Regions from separate parts of the Actinoplanes awajinensis subsp. mycoplanecinus genome, predicted to be linked through region 2. Evidence: riboswitches for the same ligand, from Rfam matches in the RefSeq annotation. Region 2 holds a riboswitch; each other region holds the start of a gene.
What was found. Region 2 has a riboswitch for cobalamin ahead of ADL15_RS47020 (VWA domain-containing protein). Riboswitches for the same ligand answer to the same signal wherever they lie in the genome.
Positions count from the first base shown of each region.

Region 1 (6,531 bases), on a different contig from region 2:
AATCGTCGATGGCGCCCTGATAGCCACCGGGGTGGTCGGTGGTCTCGGTGGTCACCGGGTAGATCAGGGCTTCCTCGACGTGGTCGGCCCGCAGGTGACCGGCCGCGATCGCGCGGGCGTTGCTGCGACCGTGCCGCGCCGCGTGGTAGGCGATCACGTCGGCCGCCGCGATCAGCCGGGCCGCCTTGATCGTGATCAGCTCCGGGTCGCCGGGACCGAGCCCGACACCGTAGAGCCGGCCGGGGCGCACGTCGTTCGTCATCTTGCTCATTCCGCTTCCTGGGCCAGGGCGTTCACCGCGGCCGCGGTCATCGCGCTGCCACCCCGCCGCCCGCGCACGATCAGGTATTCCAGTCCGGACTCGGCCAGCGCGTCCTTGGACTCGGCCGCGCCGATGAAGCCCACCGGGATGCCGAGCACCGCGGCCGGTCGCGGCGCGCCCGCCGCGACCATCTCCAGCAGACGGAACAGCGCGGTCGGCGCGTTGCCGATGGCCACCACGGCGCCGCCGAGGCGGTCACCCCAGAGGTCCATGGCCGCGGCGCTGCGGGTGTTCCCGATCGTCCGGGCGATCTCCGGTACGGCCGGGTCGCGCAGTGTGCACACCACGTCGTTGGCGGCGGGCAGCCGGGACCGGGTGATGCCGGAGGCCACCATCTGCGCGTCGCACAGGATCGGCGCGCCGCCGAGCAGCGCCTTGCGGGCCGCGGTCGCCACACCGGGGCTGAACCGCACGTCCCGCACCAGGTCGACCATGCCGCAGGCGTGGATCATCCGGACCACCACCCGGGCGACGTCCTCGGGCAGCCCGGCCAGGTCGGCCTCGGCCCGGATGGTGGCGAACGACCGCCGGTAGATCTCCGCGCCGTCCTTCTCGTACTCCATCAGGCTCTCCTCGCCCCCGCCACCGTCTCGCCCAGCGCCGCGTCGCTCGTCGCCGGGAATGTCCTCGTTGCCGTGTCCGGGTCGTCCCGGCGGCTCACGGCATAGCCGGAATCGGTCGCCTCGACCCGCACGTGCCGGCCCGCGGGGCTCCCGCAGGCCCGGGCGCAGCCGACCCAGTGCACCGGCAGCCCGGCCACGAACCGGGTCGCGTTCTCGGCGTCGGCCCGCACGTCGGCGAGCGATTTCGCGCATCCGGGCCGGCCCGCGCAGGCACTCACCCCGGTCCAGCGCGAGGTCGCGGTGACCACCAGGCCGGTCGCGGCCATCCGGTCGGTCCAGGCGGCGGCCGCGGCCTCGGTGAGGTCCGGCACCAGGACCCCACGCCACGGCGTGACAACCAGACGCTCCGCGTCCGACAACACCTTTGCCGGTACGTTCTCGAGCCGGCCCAGCGGCACCGACGCGCCGGCAGCGCTCTGACCATTCCCGGTCACGACGCCGACCAGGGCGCTCGGCTCCACCGTCTCGACCGGCGTCGCCGCGGGCACGTCCACCGCGGTCACCCCGGTCGCCGCGGTGACCCGGGCCGAGACTCGCGCCGGTCCGTCGGCCAGTTCCCGCAGTCGCCAGGCCGCCCCGGCCGCCCGGTCGTCGCGCTGCGCCGCACGCTCGGCCAGGAACGCGTGCGCGGCGGCGATCAGCGTGGCCACCACCCGGCCGGCGGCCACCCGCAGGCCGGTGTCGTGGCCGGCGAACCGGATCGCGAACCCGGGGCCGTCCGGCACGGCGGCGACGTCCGCGGCGAGGGGCACGTGACCGATCGCGAACAGGAACTTGCCGGGCAGCGCGACGAGCGCCGGCTCGGCGAGCAGGGCGGCATCCAGGGCGGTCACCAGGTGACGGGTGCCGATGTCGGCGAGGGGCGGCGCGGCGATGTTCCGTACCGAATCGTGGTTTGCCGACGGCAGCAGACCGGCGGCGCGCAAGCGGACCGCCAACGTCTCCGCGTGGTCCTGCTTCAGGCCTCTGATCTGGAGGTTCGCCCGGGAGGTCAGCTCCAGGCGACCGTCGCCGAACTCCGCGGCGAGCGTGCTCAGCGAGCGCAGCTGAGCGCCGGTCAGCGAGCCACCGGGCAGCCGGACCCGGGCCAGCAGCCCGTCGGCGGCGGCATGCAGCCGCAGCGCGCCGGGGCAGGCGTCGGTGTCGGACTGACGGAGGGGTGTCACGGCCCGGATACTACGGGCGGGCTCCGGCGCGATCACATCCTCGGGTCGGCAGCATCACAACCGGAGCGGTTCCGGGCCTCCAGTACCGTGTACCGGAACAGACGAAATCGAGCGGCGACGCCGCGGAGGAAGCCGGTGCGAGTCCGGCGCGGTCCCGCCACTGTCACCGGGCTTGCACCGAGCCCGGGAGCCAGGAACTCCGGTCGCCGTTTTCTCACCACTACCCGGGGCGCGGACCCCGAGGGGAGCGCACGCGTGTTTCTGCTGCTGTCGACGTCCGACACGGACCTGCTCAGTGCCCGAGCCAGCGGCTCGGCCTGGCGGCTGGCCAACCCGGCCCGCACCTCCGTCGACGACCTGCCGGCCCTGCTCGACGGGGTCGAACTGGTCGTGGTCCGGATCCTCGGCGGCCGCCGGGCCTGGGAAGAGGGCCTGGACGCGCTGCTCGGCGGCGACCTCCCGGTGCTCGTGCTCGGCGGCGAGATGCTGCCCGACGCCGACCTGATGAAGCTCTCCTCGGTCCCGGCCGGCATCGCCGCCGACGCGCACACCTACCTGGCACAGGGCGGCGCGGACAACCTGGTGGCGCTGCACGACTTCCTCTCCGACACCGTGCTGCTCACCGGCAACGGTTTCGCGCCGCCGGTGGAGAGCCCGCAGTGGGGCCTGCTGCCCCGGCCGGAAGTGGCCGCCGACGTGCGGACCACCGTCGCGGTGCTCTATTACCGCGCGCACCACATGGCCGGCAACACCGCGTTCGTGCACGCGCTCTGCGACGCGATCGAGGCCAAGGGCGCCCGCCCACTGCCGATCTTCACGGCCTCGCTGCGGACCGCCGCGCCGGAGCTGCTGGCCGAGCTGCGCAAGGCGGACGCGCTGGTGGTGACGGTGCTGGCGGCCGGCGGCACCAAGCCGGCCACGGCGGGCGCGGGCGGCGACGACGAGGCGTGGGACGTCGGCGTGCTGGCCGACCTGGACGTGCCGATCCTGCAGGGGCTGTGCCTGACCAGCTCGCGGGCCACCTGGCAGGCGAGCGACGACGGGCTGAGCCCGCTGGACGCCGCGACCCAGGTCGCGATCCCGGAGTTCGACGGCCGGATCATCACGGTGCCGTTCTCGTTCAAGGAGATCGACCGGGACGGGCTGTCGGTCTACGTGGCCGACCCGGAGCGGGCGCTGCGGGTGGCCGGGATCGCGGTCGCGCACGCCCGGCTGCGGCACACCCCGCCGGCTGAGCGGCGGATCGCGGTGATGCTGTCGGCGTACCCGACCAAGCACTCGCGGATCGGCAACGCGGTCGGCCTGGACACCCCTGCCTCGACGGTGGCGCTGCTGGCGGCGTTTGCCGGACAGGGCTACCGGATCGGTGACTTCGGTTCCTACGACGGCGACGGGCTGATCCACACGCTGATCGCGGCCGGCGGGCAGGACCCGGACTGGCTCACCGAGGAGCAGCTGGCGGCCAACCCGGTGCGCATCTCCGGCGCGTCCTACCAGGCGTTCTTCGACACGCTGCCGGAGGACTTCCGCGACCGGATCGTGCAGCACTGGGGACCGCCGCCCGGCGAGCTCTACACCCACGACGGCGACATCGTGCTGGCCGCGCTGCGCGACGAGAACATCGTGGTGATGGTGCAGCCGCCGCGCGGTTTCGGCGCCAACCCGGTCGCCATCTACCACGACCCGGACCTGCCGCCGAGCCACCACTACCTGGCCGCGTACCGCTGGCTGGCCGACGACTTCGGCGCGCACGCCGTGGTGCACGTGGGCAAGCACGGCAACCTCGAGTGGCTGCCCGGCAAGAACGTCGGGATGTCCGCGTCGGACGGCACCGACGCGGCACTCGGTGACCTGCCGCTGATCTACCCGTTCCTGGTCAACGACCCGGGTGAGGGCACGCAGGCCAAGCGGCGCGCGCACGCGACCCTCGTCGACCACCTGATCCCGCCGATGGCGCGGGCCGAGTCGTACGGTGACATCGCCCGCCTCGAACAGCTGCTCGACGAGCACGCCAACATCGCGGCGCTCGACCCGGCGAAACTGCCGGCCATCCGGGCGCAGATCTGGACGCTGATCCAGGCCGCGAAGATGGACCACGACCTGGGCCTGGCGAACCGGCCGGACGACGAGCAGTTCGACGACTTCATCATGCACATCGACGGCTGGCTGTGCGAGGTCAAGGACGTGCAGATCCGGGACGGGCTGCACGTGCTCGGCGCCGCCCCGGTCGGCGAGGCCCGGGTGAACCTGGTGCTGGCGATGCTCCGGGCCCGGCAGATGTGGGCCGGGAAGGTGGCCGCGCTGCCCGGGTTGCGGGAGGCGCTGGGCCTGGCGGAGGACGCGTCGACGTCGGAGACCGACGCGGTCGAGGCGACGGCGCGCGCGTTGATCATCGCGATGGAGGAGCGCGGCTGGCCCACTGCCGATTTCTCGGATTTGTCCGATAATCCGGATGTTCTGCGCGTGCTGTCCTTCGCCGCCACCGAGATCGTCCCCCGGCTCGCCCGCACCACCGACGAGCTGACGAACGTGCTGCACGCCCTGGACGGCGGGTACGTCCCGGCCGGTCCCAGCGGCTCCCCGCTCCGCGGCCTGATCAACGTGCTGCCGACCGGCCGCAACTTCTACTCGGTCGACCCGAAGGCGATCCCCAGCTCGCTCGCCTGGGAGACCGGCCAGGCGATGGCCGACTCGCTGCTGGAGCGGTACCGCAAGGACTACGGCGACTGGCCGAAATCGGTCGGCCTGTCCGCGTGGGGGACCAGCGCCATGCGCACCGCCGGCGACGACATCGCCGAGATCCTGGCGCTGATCGGGGTCCGCCCGATCTGGGACCCGGCGTCGCGGCGGGTCACCGGCCTCGAGCCGATCGCCCGCGAGGAGCTGGGCCGGCCGCGGGTCGACGTGACGGTGCGCATCTCCGGGTTCTTCCGGGACGCGTTCCCGCACGTGGTGGCGATGCTCGACGACGCGTTCACGCTTGTCGCGGCGCTCGACGAGCCGGACAACTACGTCCGCGAGCACGCGCTGCGCGACCAGGGCGAGCACGGCGACTGGCGGCGCGCCACCATGCGCATCTTCGGGTCCCGGCCGGGAGCGTACGGCGCCGGCATCCTCCCGCTGCTGGACAGCCGGAACTGGCGCGACGACGCCGACCTGGCCGAGGTGTACGCGGTGTGGGGCGGCTTCGCGTACGGGCGGGACCTGGACGGGGTGCCGGCCCGCGCGGACATGGAGAACGCGTACCGGCGGATGGACATCGCGGCCAAGAACATCGACACCCGCGAGCACGACATCATGGACTCCGACGACTACTTCCAGTACCACGGCGGCATGATCGCCACGGTGCGGGCGCTGACCGGGAAGGCTCCCGCCGCGTACATCGGGGATTCCACCAACCCGGACGCGACGCGGACCCGCAGCCTGACCGAGGAGACCGCGCGGATCTTCCGCGCCCGGGTGGTCAACCCGCGGTGGATCGCCGCGATGCGCCGGCACGGCTACAAGGGCGCCTTCGAGCTGGCCGCCACCGTCGACTACCTCTTCGGGTACGACGCGACCGCCGGCGTGGTCACCGACTGGATGTACGAGCAGGTCGCCGCGTCCTACGCGCTGGACCCGGAGAACCAGGAGTTCATGCGGCAGTCGAACCCGTGGGCGCTGCACGGCATCGCCGAGCGCCTGCTGGAGGCCGCCGAGCGCAAGCTGTGGGACTCGCCGGAGCCGGCGACCCTGGCGGCGCTCCAGCAGCTCTACCTGGAGACCGAGGGCGACCTCGAGGATTCCGGCCCCGCGGGCGTGTCGCCGGCTGTGTGACGTCCGGGTGCGCTCCGCACCCGAACGTCACACGCCCGGTGGTGCGGGTCAGCCCCCGTTCTGCGGGGCCGGCTGCTTGGTGGCCGCGTTGATCAGGTTGAAGAAGTTGGTGGTGGCGATCCACAGGACGATCGCCGCCAGCTCCTTCTCCGCGAAGTGCTTAGCCGCCTCGTCCCAGATCTCGTCCGGCACCGGGTCGGGCCGGTCGGCCAGCCGGGTCGCGTACTCGGCCAGGGCCAGCGCGGCCCGGTCGTGCTCTCCCGGCTGGTTGTCAGGGGTGCCTCCGCGCTGCGGAGACACCCCTGACAACCAGCCAGAAACAGCGAGGCGCGGCGCGGTCAGTCGGAGGCGTGGCGGCGCAGGAGGTAGGTGTCCATGATCCAGCCGTGGCGTTCGCGGGCCTCGGCGCGGGTGGAGAGGATCTCGTCGGCGACGTCCGCGACGCGGCCCGAGGCCAGCAGCTCGTCCTCGGTGCCGAGGTAGGCGCCCCAGTAGATCTCCGCGTCCGGGTGCCCGGTGAACGCCTGCTGGGCGTCGAGCATCACGACCACGTCGTCGGCGCCCTCCGGCCAGCCCTCGGCCAGCCGCCGGCCGGTGGTCACCT
Region 1 covers NZ_LLZH01000002.1:41,234-47,764, forward strand. Annotated here, with positions in the region: gene ADL15_RS01370 (precorrin-2 C(20)-methyltransferase) at 1-271, opposite strand, end outside; gene ADL15_RS01375 (precorrin-8X methylmutase) at 268-885, opposite strand; gene ADL15_RS01380 (precorrin-3B synthase) at 885-2,111, opposite strand; cobalamin riboswitch at 2,188-2,329, shown strand; gene cobN (cobaltochelatase subunit CobN) at 2,367-5,927, shown strand; gene ADL15_RS01390 (carboxymuconolactone decarboxylase family protein) at 5,976-6,227, opposite strand; gene cobF (precorrin-6A synthase (deacetylating)) at 6,266-6,531, opposite strand, start outside.
Region 1: linked by a shared signal. The riboswitch ahead of cobN (cobaltochelatase subunit CobN) and the one ahead of ADL15_RS47020 (VWA domain-containing protein) in region 2 are both predicted to bind cobalamin.

Region 2 (6,531 bases):
ACCGCCCGCACGCTCGGACCGCCCGCACGCTCGGTGTTCCCGGCTGGTGCTCAGGGGTGCCTCCCCGCCCCCGAGGCACCCCTGAGCACCAGCCGGGAACCGGAACGCACGCTGGATCGGTGAGCGCGCTGCGACCGGGGGTCGTTCACGTGGTGACGGGCGCACCCGGCACCGGCCGGCGAGCGTGAGCCCATACGCCAGCATCAAGTTTGATCATGGGCGGCGCCCGGGTTGCCAAGGCCGACGATGGAGCCTGCCGTTCGCTGACTTTCGCGGGGGCGGGCCGGGATTTCCTTGCGGGCTAAGTGGTTCCGGTCGCAAACAGCCCATCAAGATCAACTTAGGCTGAGCGGTATTGGGGCTGGTTGTGGCGGCCGTTATGGCGGGGTTGAGGGGCCGGCTGGTGCTGGTGGTCGTATGAACGGGCCGGATGGGGCCGTCAGGGCCGGCCGGGGCGCGGTGACGGGTGTGTCTGGTGTCAGGGAGTGCGGATTGCTGCGGATCCGTGCCGCCCTGAGTGGGCCGGACCGGGGCACCCGCCGGGAGCGGCGGTGCACCCTGCGGGACGACCGCGCCGGGTTGCCGTCGGTGCCGGCGCAGCGGACGGCGACCGCAGGCTGTGCCGCCTGGCGAGCGGCCCTGAGTACCCGCTGCCCCGAGGGCGTTGCCAGTTGTGTGGGGAGTTGGGGTGCGGAGCGCGCCGAAAGTCCCCACGCTGGGTGGTGGAAGGCTCCGCACTGAGGGTTCGGTCACGGTGGGCTGGTTTGACGGGTGGGTGGGCGGTAGGAAAGATTGATTGTCGAGCGGTAGCGGAGGAACCCGGTGTGAATCCGGGACGGTCCCGCCACTGTGACCGGGGAGCGACCCGCTGACGCGCGGCACGCCACGGCCCTGACCGGGCCGGAAGGCGAGCGGGGAACGGCGATCCGGAAGCCAGGAGACTCCGGCCGCTCGTGATGACCGACACGCGGGCGTGGACACCCGCCGGGAGGGAACCCCCTGTGACGACTCCGTACCCGTTCTCGGCCGTGGTCGGCCTTGACGACCTGCGCCTCGCCCTGCTGCTGACCTCGGTGTCGCCGGCGGTCGGCGGGGTTCTGGTGCGCGGCGAGAAGGGCACCGCGAAGAGCACCGTGGTGCGTGCCGTGGCGAGCCTGCTGCCCCCGGTCACCGTGGTGCGCGGCTGCCGGTTCGCCTGCGACCCGGCCGCTCCCGACCCGCAGTGCCCGGACGGGCCGCACCCCGCCGACACCCCGGCCACGCACCGCCCCGCGACGCTCGTCGAGCTGCCGGTCGGCGCGACCGAGGACCGGGTGGTCGGCACCCTGGACATCCAGCGCGCGCTCGCCGACGGGGTCAAGGCCTACGAGCCGGGGCTGCTCGCCGCCGCGCACCGCGGGGTGCTCTACGTCGACGAGGTCAACCTGCTTCCCGACCACCTGGTCGACCTGCTGCTGGACGCGGCCGCGATGGGCCGCGCGCACGTCGAGCGGGACGGCGTGTCGGTCAAGCACGCGGCCCGGTTCCTGCTGGTCGGCACGATGAACCCGGAGGAGGGCGAGCCGCGGCCGCAGCTGGTCGACCGGTTCGGCCTGGTGGTCACGGTGGCCGCGCCGCGCGACGCGCGGCTGCGGGCCGAGGTGGTGCGGCGGCGGCTGGCGTACGAGGCGGACCCGGCCGGGTTCGCGCAGCGGTTCGCCGGCGACGAGCGGGAGTACGCGGCCCGGATCGCGGCGGCCCGCGCGGTGCTGCCCTCGGTGCAGCTGCCGGACGCCGAGCTGGACCGGATCGCCCGGGTGTGCCTCGCGTACGGGGTGGACGGGATGCGGGCCGACATCGTGGTGGCGCGGTGCGCGGTGGCGCTCGCGGCGTGGAGCGGGCGGGACGTGGTGACCGCCGACGACGTGCGGGACGCGGCCCGGCTGGCGCTGCCGCACCGCCGCCGGACCGATCCGCTGGACCCGCCGGGTACCGATGAGGAGAAGCTGGACCAGGCCCTCGAGGACGCCGAGCGGCAGGCCCAGCAGGAGGCGGCGGAGCAGGATCCGGCGCCGGACGACGGTGACGACGATGATCCGTCGCCGGGCGGTGGCCCTGCGCCGGACGGCGGTGGCCCTGGCCCGGATGGCGGTGGCCCTGGCCCGGATGGCGGTGGCCCTGGCCCGGATGGCGGTGGACCGGGCAGCGGCACGGACGGCGGGGGCGTTGCTCCGGACGGGGGCGACGCAGGCACCCCGCCGGACGGCGTGACCCCGCAGCCGAAGGCTTCCGCGCCGCCCGCTCAGGCGGGGCAGGCGTTCCGGCCGCGCGCTCTGCGGATCACCGCACGCGGTGAGGGCGGGCACACCGGCAAACGGTCGCCGGCCTATGCGCGTCGCGGCCGGGTGATCGGCTCGCGGAAACCGGTGGGCAAGCTCGCCGGCGCCCCGCACCTGCCGGCCACCCTGCGCGCCGCCCTGCACCGCACCGCACTCGCCGGCCCGCTCGCCCGGCCCACGACCCCGGCCGCCGGAGAAGCACGGGCCGCTGGGGAAGTGCGGGCCGCGGTGATGGGTGTGCAGGCGCGTGATCTGCGGGAGGCGATCCACGTCGGGCGGGAGGCGAACCTGGTGCTGTTCGTGGTGGACGCGTCCGGGTCGATGGCCGCCCGCAAGCGGATGACCCTGGTCAAGACGGCGGTGCTCTCGCTGTTGCGGGACGCCTACCAGCGCCGGGACCGGATCGGGATGATCACGTTCCGGGGCGCGGACGCCGACGTGGTGCTGCCGCCGACGTCCAGCCACGAGGTCGGGGTCATGCGGCTCGCCGCGCTGCGCACCGGTGGCCGCACGCCCCTAGCCGCCGGCCTGCGCGCCGCGGCGCGGACCATCGCCACCGAGCGCCGCCGCGATCCGCGCCGTCGCCCGCTGCTGATCGTGGTCACCGACGGGCGGGCCACCAGCGGGCCGGACCCGCTGCTGCTGGTGCCGGCGCTGGCCGGGGTGGCCACGGTCGTCGTCGACTGCGAGTCCGGCCCGATCCGGCTGGGCCTGGCGCGCAAGCTGGCCGGTGCGCTGCAGGCCGACGTGCTCCCGCTCGACCAGCTCGAAGCGGCGACCGGCGGGAGCCGCCCGGCAGCAGCCGCGGCAGCGCCGGCCGACCGGGCCTACCGCCGAGCCGCCTGACAACGAGCGGGCCGCCGGAAAAGCGCCGCAGAAAAGGCGGCCGGAACGGGCCGCAGGAAGAGCTGCGCGGGCGCGCCAGGCGAGTGAGCTGCCGCTACCCCGGGGCGGTCACGCGGTGACCACCGGATTCAGCCCGGCGGTCGCCGGGCGGTCGGGAGCGGGCCGGGCCTCCCGTTCAGCGGAGGACTGTGCACAGGTCGTACCAGAAGGGGTTTTTGATGCCGCAGGGAAAAGTGACCACCGTGCCCGACGACGGTCTGACGACGCGGCAACGCCGGCGTCAGGCGGTCTTCGCCGTGCACACCGGGCCGGGCAAGGGCAAGTCGACCGCCGCGTTCGGGATGGCGCTGCGGGCCTGGAGCGCGGGCTGGCCGATCGGGGTGTTCCAGTTCGTCAAGTCGCAGAAGTGGAAGGTCGGCGAGGAGACCGCGCTCAAGGCCCTCGACGGCGTCAACGGCACGCCGGTGACCTGGCACAAGATGGGTGAGGGCTGGTCCTGGATCCAGCGCGCCGGCACCGAGCGGGATCACGCCGCCGAGGCCGCCGAGGGATGGGCGCAGATCAAGCGGGACCTGGCCGCCGAGACCTACACGTTCTATGTGCTGGACGAGTTCACCTACCCGATGAAGTGGGGCTGGGTGGACGTCGCCGAGGTGATCCAGGTGCTGAACGACCGACCCGGCACCCAGCACGTGGTGATCACCGGGCGGGACGCGCACCCGGACCTGATCGAGGCCGCCGACCTGGTCACCGAGATGACCAAGGTCAAGCACCCGATGGACGCCGGCCGCAAGGGTCAGCAGGGCATCGAATGGTGACGATCCCGCGGGTGGTGATCGCCGCGCCGGCGTCCGGGCACGGCAAGACCACGGTGGCCACCGGGCTGCTCGCCGCGTTCGCCCGGCGCGGGGTGCCGGTGGCGCCGTTCAAGGTCGGCCCGGACTACATCGACCCGGGCTACCACGCCCTGGCGGCCGGCCGTCCCGGACGGAACCTGGACCCGGTGATGGTCGGCGAGGACCTGATCGGGCCGCTGTTCGCGCACGGCTCGCAGGGCGCCGAGCTGGCCGTCATCGAGGGCGTGATGGGCCTCTACGACGGCCGCACCGGCGCCGGCGAGACCGGGTCGACCGCGCAGGTCGCGCAGCTGCTCGGCGCGCCGGTGCTGCTGGTCGTGGACGCCGCCGCGCAGGGCCGGTCGGTGGCCGCGCTGGTGCACGGCTTCCGCAGCTTCGGCACCGTCCGGCTGGCCGGGGTGATCCTCAACCGGGTCGGCTCGGAACGGCACGAGCAGATCCTCCGGGACGCCTGCGAGGAGGTCGGCACCCCGGTGCTCGGTGCGCTGCGCCGGGCCGACGCGGTCGCCGCGCCCAGCCGGCACCTCGGTCTGGTGCCGGCCGCGGAACGCCGCGCCGAGGCCCTCGCGTCGGTGGACGCGCTGGCCACGCTGGTCGCCGGCGCGATCGACCTGGACGCGGTGGCCGCTGTCGCCCGTTCGGCGCCGCCGCTGCACGCCACGCCGTGGACCCCCGAAGCGGAGAATCCGGTGCCGGGCCGTCCGACGGTCGCGCTCGCCGGTGGTCCGGCTTTCAGTTTCGCGTACGCCGAGACCGCCGAACTCCTGTCCGGTGCCGGCGCCGAGGTGATCACCGTCGACCCGCTGCGGGACGCCACCCTGCCGGAGGGCACCCGGGCGCTGGTGGTCGGCGGCGGGTTCCCCGAGGTGTACGCGGCCGAGCTCTCCGCCAACGAGCCGCTCCGGGAGTCGGTCCGGGCACTCGCCGCGGCCGGTCACCCGATCACCGCGGAGTGCGCCGGCCTGCTCTGGCTGTGCCGCACCCTGGACGGCGCCCCGATGTGCGGCGTGCTGGACGCGGACGCGGCGATGACACCGACCCTGACGCTGGGCTACCGGGACGCGGTCGCGCTGACCGACAGCCCCCTCGCCGAGGCCGGCACCCGGGTGACCGGGCACGAGTTCCACCGGACCGCCGTGCATCCGCGCTCCGGGCTGCTGCTGTCGCCGGCCGGGGGAGCGGCGTGGGCGTGGCGGGGCGCCGACCCGGAGGGGTTCGCGTCGGGCGGTGTCCACGCGTCCTATCTGCACCTGCACTGGGCCGGGCAGCGCGGGATCGCGTCCCGGCTGGTCCGCGCGGCCGCCGCGGGGTGATCGCGGTCGGGCTCGGCGCGCGGGCCGGCACCGGGACGGCGGCGCTGGCGGCGGCGGTCCGGGCCGCCCTGGTCGCGGCCGATGTGGACCGGGCCGAGGTGACCGTGCTGGCCACCCTGGACCGGCGGGCGGCCGAACCGGCCGTACTCGCGCTCGCCGCGGAGTCCGGCTGGCGTCTGGTCGCCTACACGGCGGCGCAGCTCGCCGCTTTCACCGCGGCGCAGCTCGCCGTGGTGCCGGCGCCCGGCGAGAACGCGGCGCCGCCGCCCGGCGAGAACGCGGCGCCGGCGCCCGGGGCGAGCGCGATCGTGGCGGCCGCGGTCGGCACCCCGAGCGTCGCCGAGGCGGCCGCGCTGCTCGCCGCCGGGCCGGGCGCCTCCCTCGTGCTGCGGAAGCGGATCTTCGATGTCGTGACCGTTGCCATCGCCCGGGGGAACCTGGCCACCGGCGTGAACTGACAGCGGAGCCCGGCCGGTGCGCCGGCTGCGGCTTCCCCGCCGTCGCTGACCCGCCGGCCCCGCCCCGGGATCAGCCCGCCACCGGCCACTCGTGCACGGGGATGTTCTCGTGCATGAGTGGCAGGTACCGCCGGACCATCTCGTGCAGCGCCCGCTGCCGGTCCATCCCCTGCTTCTCCAGCTCGTGCAGCGTCTCCACCTGCCATGACGCCCCGTTGCGCTGACGCAGGCAGCGCTGCTCGACGATGCCCAGCAGCCGGTCGCGCTGGGCCGGCGACACACCCCACCGGTCCAGCCCGTCGGCGGCCTGTGGCAGCAGCCGGCGCAGCACCAGCTCGGTCACCGGCACCGTGCCGGCACCCGGCCAGAACACGCTGGCGTCGATGCCGTGCCGGGCGCAGGCGTGGAAGTTCTCCTCGGCGGCGCGGAAGCTCAGCTGGGTCCAGACCGGCCGTTCCGCCTCGGCCAGGCTGCGGGCCAGGCCGTAGTAGAACGCGGCGTTCGCGATGGTGTCGGCGACCGTCGGGCCGGCCGGCATGACCCGGTTCTCCACCCGCAGGTGCGGGCGGCCGTCGACGACCGCGTAGATCGGCCGGTTCCACCGGTACACCGTGCCGTTGTGCAGGCGCAACTCGCTGAGCTCGGGGATCTCGCCGCGTTCCAGGATGTCCGCGGGGTCGTTCTCGTCGCAGATCGGCAGCAGCGCCGGGAAGTACCTGACGTTCTCCTCGAACAGGTC
Region 2 covers NZ_LLZH01000334.1:35,021-41,551, reverse strand. Annotated here, with positions in the region: cobalamin riboswitch at 788-966, shown strand; gene ADL15_RS47020 (VWA domain-containing protein) at 957-3,164, shown strand; gene cobO (cob(I)yrinic acid a,c-diamide adenosyltransferase) at 3,383-3,982, shown strand; gene ADL15_RS47010 (cobyrinate a,c-diamide synthase) at 3,976-5,334, shown strand; gene ADL15_RS47005 (cobalamin biosynthesis protein) at 5,331-5,792, shown strand; gene ADL15_RS47000 (glutamate--cysteine ligase family protein) at 5,863-6,531, opposite strand, start outside.

Region 3 (6,531 bases), on a different contig from region 2:
CTCGCCCGACGATCCGCTCATCGACGTGCTCGGGGTGGTGACCGCGGCCGACACCCGGGCGATTCAGAGCACCGCGGCCGGCCTGGACGTGGCCGCCGTCGAACGGGTCGCGGCCGCGATCGCCGGCGCCGGCCGGGTGGAGATCTTCGGGCTGGGCAGCAGCGGCACGTCGGCGCGGGAGATGGCGTTCCGGCTGGAGCGGATCCGGGTGCCGGTCTGGCACCGGGTGGACTCGCACACCGCGCTCACCAACGCCGCCCTGCTGCTGCCCGGTGACGTGGCGATCGGGTTGTCGCACTCCGGGCGTACCCGTGAGGTGATCGAGACCCTGGCCGAGGCCGCGGACCACGGCGCGCTCACCGTCGCGGTGACCAGTTTCGGTCGGTCGCCGCTCGCTGAGGTGGCCGACGTGGTGTTCACCACCTCGGTGCAGGAGACCACGTTCCGGCTGGCCGCGCTCTCCGCGCTGCACTCCCAGCTGCTGATCCTGGACCTGATCTACGTGGCGGTCGCTCAGCGCACGTACGAGCGGACCGCCGAAGCGCTGGAGCTGACCGTCCGCGCCGTCGACGCACACCGGCTGCCCGAGAAGATCCCGACCCGCAAGCGTGGGCGTACGAAAGGACAACCGTGACCCTCACCGGCAGTGACTTCCTGGAGCAGGTCCGGGCCGCCGTCGACCGGGTCGGCACCGGCCAGGCCGACGAGAAACGGCGCGCCGCCGAGCTGCTCACCACGACGGTCCGCAACGGCGGAGTGATCCAGGCCTTCGGCTGCGGCCACTCCGAGGCGCTGGCCATGGAGATCGCCGGCCGGGCCGGTGGCCTGGTCCCGACGAACCGGATCGCGCTGCGCGACATCGTGCTCTACGGGGGTGACCCGATCGAGGCGCTCGCCGACCCGATGGTCGAGCGCGGCACCGAGATCGCCCACCGGCTCTACGACCTGGCGCCGATCAAGCCGGACGACGCGTTCGTGATCGCCTCGAACTCGGGGATCAACGGCGCGGTCGTGGAGATGGCGCTGCTCGTCAAGGAGCGGGGGCATCCGCTGGTGGCGATCACGTCGGCGGAGCACTCGGCGGGTGTCGCCACCCGGCACCCGAGCGGGCGCAAGCTCGGCGAGATCGCGGACGTGGTGCTGGACAACGGAGCGCCGTACGGCGACGCCACCCTGCCGCTGCCCGGCGGTGGCGCGGTCGGCGCGCTCTCCTCGATCACCGCGGCGCTGCTGGCCCAGCAGATCGTCACCGAGGTGGTCGCGAACCTGCTCGCGGCGGGGATCACCCCGCCGGTCTACCTGTCCGACAACGTGCCGGGAGGCAAGGAGCACAACGCAGAACTGGAGGCGCGGTACGCCGGGCGCATCCGGCGTACCGCATAGGAAGAGAGCCCGCTGACGCACGCACCCACCTGGTCCCGAAGGTACTCCGTCGGCCAGGTGACCCGAAAATCCCCTCTCCGACAGGAGGAGTCTATCCATGTTCATTGACAAACGTCGATTGGCTGGTCTCGCCGTGGCCGTGCTGGCCGCTTCGGGCATCGTCGCTTTCGGCGCCGGCACCCCCGCGGCCGCCGCCGACTGTGGCTACCTGTTCGACGACTTCCACTACAGCTCGTCCGCGGACGCGTCGCTGACCGGGAACGGCTGGACGCCGCGCAGTTACCAGGGCGGTCCCGGTGTGGCCGGGGCGAACTGGTCGCCCGCGAACATCACGTTCCCGACCGCGAACGGTGACAAGGTGGCTCAGCTCACCGCGTACACCGACGGCACCGCGGCGGGCACCGGGCACGCCGAGCTCTACTCGACACAGAAGCGGTTCCTGGAGGGCACCTACGCCAGCCGGATCAAGTTCACCGACGCGCCGGCCAGCGGGCCGGACGGCGACCACATCAACGAGACGTTCTTCACGATCAGCCCGCTGAACGGTGATCTCGACCCGACCTACAGCGAGCTGGACTTCTCCGAGTACCTGCCGAACGGCGGCTGGGGCGAGACCGGGCCGATCAACTACCAGACGACCTGGTACACGTACCGGAATGACCCCTGGTTCGCCGACAACCTGCACTCCGAGCAGCGGTCCAGCCTGGACGGCTGGCACGACGTGGTGGCGCAGGTGGCGAACGGTCACGTCGTCTACTTCATCGACGGCGTGCAGGTCGGCGACCACGGCGGGAAGTTCTTCCCGCGGCAGACGATGACCATCAACTGGAACCTGTGGTTCATCGACCTCGCCGCGCACACCGGCGGCAAGAGCACGTACGTCCAGCAGATCGACTGGACGCTGTTCGCGAAGAACCAGGTGCTGTCACCGGCTCAGGTCAGCTCGCAGGCGGCCGGATACCGGACCGGTGGCACCGGCTTCCTCGACACGGTGGGCTCGTCGGGCACCTGCTCGACCCCGACCAACCCGACGAGTTCGCCGACCGTGTCACCTACGTCGTCGCCCACATCGTCACCGACGTCACAGCCGCCGGCCACCAGTTGCTCGAACGCGCCGGAATGGGCATTCGGCAGTGTCTATCTCGGCGGTGCCCTGGTGAAGCACGAGAAGAGCCGGTACGGCGACCCCAGCGGCCCGGCGTCGGGTCAGGGCAAACACCTGTGGAAGGCCAGGTACTGGACGCAGGGCTCGGAGCCCGGCTGGACCGAGCAGTGGCAGGATCTCGGCACCTGCTGACCTGTTGTGAATGAGCCGGCGGGGTGCGCGAGCACCCCGCCGGTAATCCGTTAGAGATCATTTTCTGCCTTCTCGGGTGACTGATCCGACACACCATGTGGCGTTGCGATCATGGTGCGGCACCCATATATAGTGTCGATCGCAGCTGGTTCGGGATGCCCTCGCGGGTGTGTCGAGGCAACAGGGAACCCGGTGCGAGACCGGGACTGCCCCGCAGCGGTGAGTGGGAACGAAAGCCGTCAACCAAGCACTGGGCCGTCAGGTCCGGGAAGCGATGGCCGGTAGGCACGAGCAGTGCGCCCACGAGTCCGAAGACCTGCCAGCGCGCCGCACGCACACGTGTGTGGTGGTCGAACGCCGCGCGGGACGGCCGACGCCAAGGGATCTCTGTGCGCGTTTGCGCCCGGAGGGGTCGATGGTGTCTTCCTGCGCGCGGTCGGAGACCGTGTTGACTCGCGAGGGAAGAGGGCTATGACGCTCACGCCGGAGAAGACCACCGTGCCGGGACAGCGCCGGCACGTGATGCAGGTGCGCAAGCGCAACGGTGAGCTGGCTCCCGTCGACGTCAACAAGATCGTTACGGCGGTCGAGCGCTGGATCACCGGCCTCGACGAGGTCGACCCGCTGCGGGTCGCCACCAAGACCATCAGTGGCCTGTACGACGGCGCCACCACCGAGGAACTGGACAAGCTCTCCATCCAGACCGCCGCCGAGCTGATCGGCGAGGAGCCGCAGTACTCCCGGCTGGCCGCCCGGCTGCTGATCGACCTGGTCTCCGAGGAGGTCGGCGAGCAGGGCGTCACCACGTTCAGCGAGTCGATCGCGCTCGGCCACCAGCAGGGCCTGATCAGCGAGAGCACTCTCGAATTTGTCATGAAATTCAAAGACAAATTGAACAATGCGATCGACCTCGGCAACGACCTCCGCTTCGAGTACTTCGGGCTGCGCACGGTGGCCGACCGCTACCTGCTGCGGCACCCGACCAAGCGGGTCCCGATCGAGACACCGCAGTACTGGCTGCTCCGGGTCGCCTGCGGGCTGTCGCAGACCGTCGACGAGGCGATCGGCTTCTACCGGCTGATGTCGTCGCTGGCGTACCTGCCCAGCTCGCCGACCCTGTTCAACTCGGGCACCACGCACACCCAGATGTCGTCGTGCTTCCTGGTCGACTCGCCCAAGGACGAGCTGGACTCGATCTACGAGCGGTACCACCAGGTCGCGAAGCTGTCGAAGTTCTCCGGCGGGATCGGGATCGCCTGGTCGCGGGTCCGGGGCCGGGGCGCGCTGATCCGCGGCACGAACGGCAAGTCGAACGGGATCGTGCCGTTCCTGAAGACCCTCGACGCGGGTGTGGCCGCGGTCAACCAGGGCGGCCGGCGCAAGGGCGCGGCCTGTGTCTACCTGGAGCCGTGGCACCCGGACGTGGAGGAGTTCCTGGAGCTGCGGGACAACACCGGTGAGGAGTCCCGGCGTACCCACAACCTGAACCTGGCCAACTGGATCCCGGACGAGTTCATGCGCCGGGTCGAGGCCGACGGCGACTGGTCGCTGATCGACCCGTCCGACGCCCCCGAGCTGCCGGACCTCTTCGGTGACGAGTTCACCGAGGCGTACCGGAACGCGGAGAAGAAGGCCGTCAAGACGGTCAAGGCCCGCGACCTGTACGGCCGGATGATGCGCACCCTCGCGCAGACCGGCAACGGCTGGATGACGTTCAAGGACCGCTCGAACGCGCTGTCGAACCAGACCGGCGCGCCGGGCAACACCATCCACCTGTCGAACCTGTGCACCGAGATCCTCGAGGTGAACTCGGACGCCGAGACCGCGGTCTGCAACCTCGGCTCGATCAACCTGGGCGAGCACACCACCGCCGACGGCGTGGACTGGGAGAAGCTGCGCGCGACGGTGCGTACCGCGGTGACGTTCCTGGACCGGGTCATCGACATCAACTACTACCCGTCCGAGCAGGCGGCGGCGTCGAACCCGCGCTGGCGCCCGGTCGGCCTCGGCCTGATGGGCCTGCAGGACGCGTTCTTCACGCTGCGGCTGCCGTTCGACTCGGCCGAGGCCAAGGAGCTGTCCACCCGGGTGCAGGAGGAGATCTTCCTGACCGCGCTGGAGGCGTCGGCGACGCTCGCCGAGCAGTTCGGCGCGCACCCGTCGTACCCGGAGACCCGCGCGGCCAAGGGTGACCTGCACCCCGAGCTGTGGGGCGCCACGATGGTGCAGACCGCGCGCTGGGCGTCGGTCAAGGAGCGGATCGCGGCGCACGGCCTGCGCAACTCGCTGCTGATCGCGATCGCGCCGACCGCCACGATCGCGTCGATCGCCGGCTGCTACGAGTGCATCGAGCCGCAGGTCAGCAACCTGTTCAAGCGCGAGACCATGTCCGGCGAGTTCCTCCAGGTCAACACGTACCTGGTCCGGGAGCTGAAGGCCCGCGGGCTGTGGACCGCGGAGATCCGGGACGCGATCAAGCGGGCCGAGGGTTCGGTCCAGGAGATCGCCGAGCTGCCGGCCGACGTCCGGGAGATCTTCCGTACGGCGTGGGAGCTCCCGCAGAAGGCCCTGATCGACCTGGCCGCCGCCCGTGCGCCGTTCATCGACCAGTCCCAGTCGCTGAACCTGTTCCTGAGCGCGCCGACCATCGGCAAGCTCTCCTCGATGTACCTCTACGCGTGGAAGTCGGGGCTGAAGACCTCGTACTACCTGCGCTCGCGCCCGGCCACGCGGATCCAGCAGGCCACCACGGCCACCGCGGCCGTCACCAAGAGCCCGGTCGTCAGCCCGGTCGTCGTCCCGGCGCAGACCACCACCCTGGTGGCGAACCCGTCCGGCGCCGGCCAGGTCGCCACCCTCAGCCTGAACCTGCTCGGGGACACGGACGGTGTGCTCGCCGCGTCTCTCGAGAACCCCGACATCTGTGAGGCATGCCAGTAATGCTGCTCGACCCTGGAATGGACCTGACCCTCCGGCCGATGAAGTACCCGCACTTCTTCGACCGGTACAAGGACGCCATCAAGAACACCTGGACGGTCGAGGAGGTCGACCTCCACTCCGACCTGGCCGACCTGGCCAAGCTCAGCCCGGCCGAGCAGCACCTGGTGTCCCGGCTGGTCGCGTTCTTCGCCACCGGCGACACCATCGTGGCGAACAACCTGGTGCTGAACCTCTACCAGCACATCAACTCCCCGGAGGGCCGGCTCTACCTGTCCCGGCAGCTCTTCGAGGAGGCCGTGCACGTCCAGTTCTATCTGAACCTGCTGGACACGTACGTGCCCGACCTCGACGAGCGGGCGGCCGCGTTCTCCGCCGTCGACAACATCCCGTCGATCGCCCGCAAGGCCGAGTTCTGTTTCAAGTGGATCGACTCGGTCTTCGAGCTGCGTGAGCTGAAGACGAAGGCGGACCGGCGGGCGTTCCTGCTCAACGTGATCTGCTTCGCGGCGTGCATCGAGGGCCTGTTCTTCTACGGCGCGTTCGCGTACGTCTACTTCCTGCGCTCCCGCGGCGTCCTGCAGGGTCTCGCGTCCGGCACCAACTGGGTGTTCCGCGACGAGAGCATGCACATGGCGTTCGCCTTCGACGTCGTCGACCAGGTGCGGGGCGAGGAGCCCGACCTGTTCGACGCGGAGATGGAGCAGCAGGTCCGGGACATGCTCGCCGACGCGGTCGAGTGTGAGGTGCAGTTCGCCGCCGACCTGCTCGAGCAGGGCGTCAGCGGGATGTCCCTGGGCGACATGCGCGAATACCTGCAGCACGTCGCGGACCGGCGGCTGGCGGCGCTGGGGATCGCGCCGATCTACGGCTCCAAGAACCCGTTCGCGTTCATGGAGCTGCAGGACGTACAG
Region 3 covers NZ_LLZH01000134.1:46,431-52,961, forward strand. Annotated here, with positions in the region: gene ADL15_RS17235 (MurR/RpiR family transcriptional regulator) at 1-634, shown strand, start outside; gene ADL15_RS17240 (sugar isomerase domain-containing protein) at 631-1,383, shown strand; gene ADL15_RS17245 (glycoside hydrolase family 16 protein) at 1,481-2,680, shown strand; cobalamin riboswitch at 2,810-3,018, shown strand; gene ADL15_RS17250 (ribonucleoside-diphosphate reductase subunit alpha) at 3,152-5,620, shown strand; gene ADL15_RS17255 (ribonucleotide-diphosphate reductase subunit beta) at 5,620-6,531, shown strand, end outside.
Region 3: linked by a shared signal. The riboswitch ahead of ADL15_RS17250 (ribonucleoside-diphosphate reductase subunit alpha) and the one ahead of ADL15_RS47020 (VWA domain-containing protein) in region 2 are both predicted to bind cobalamin.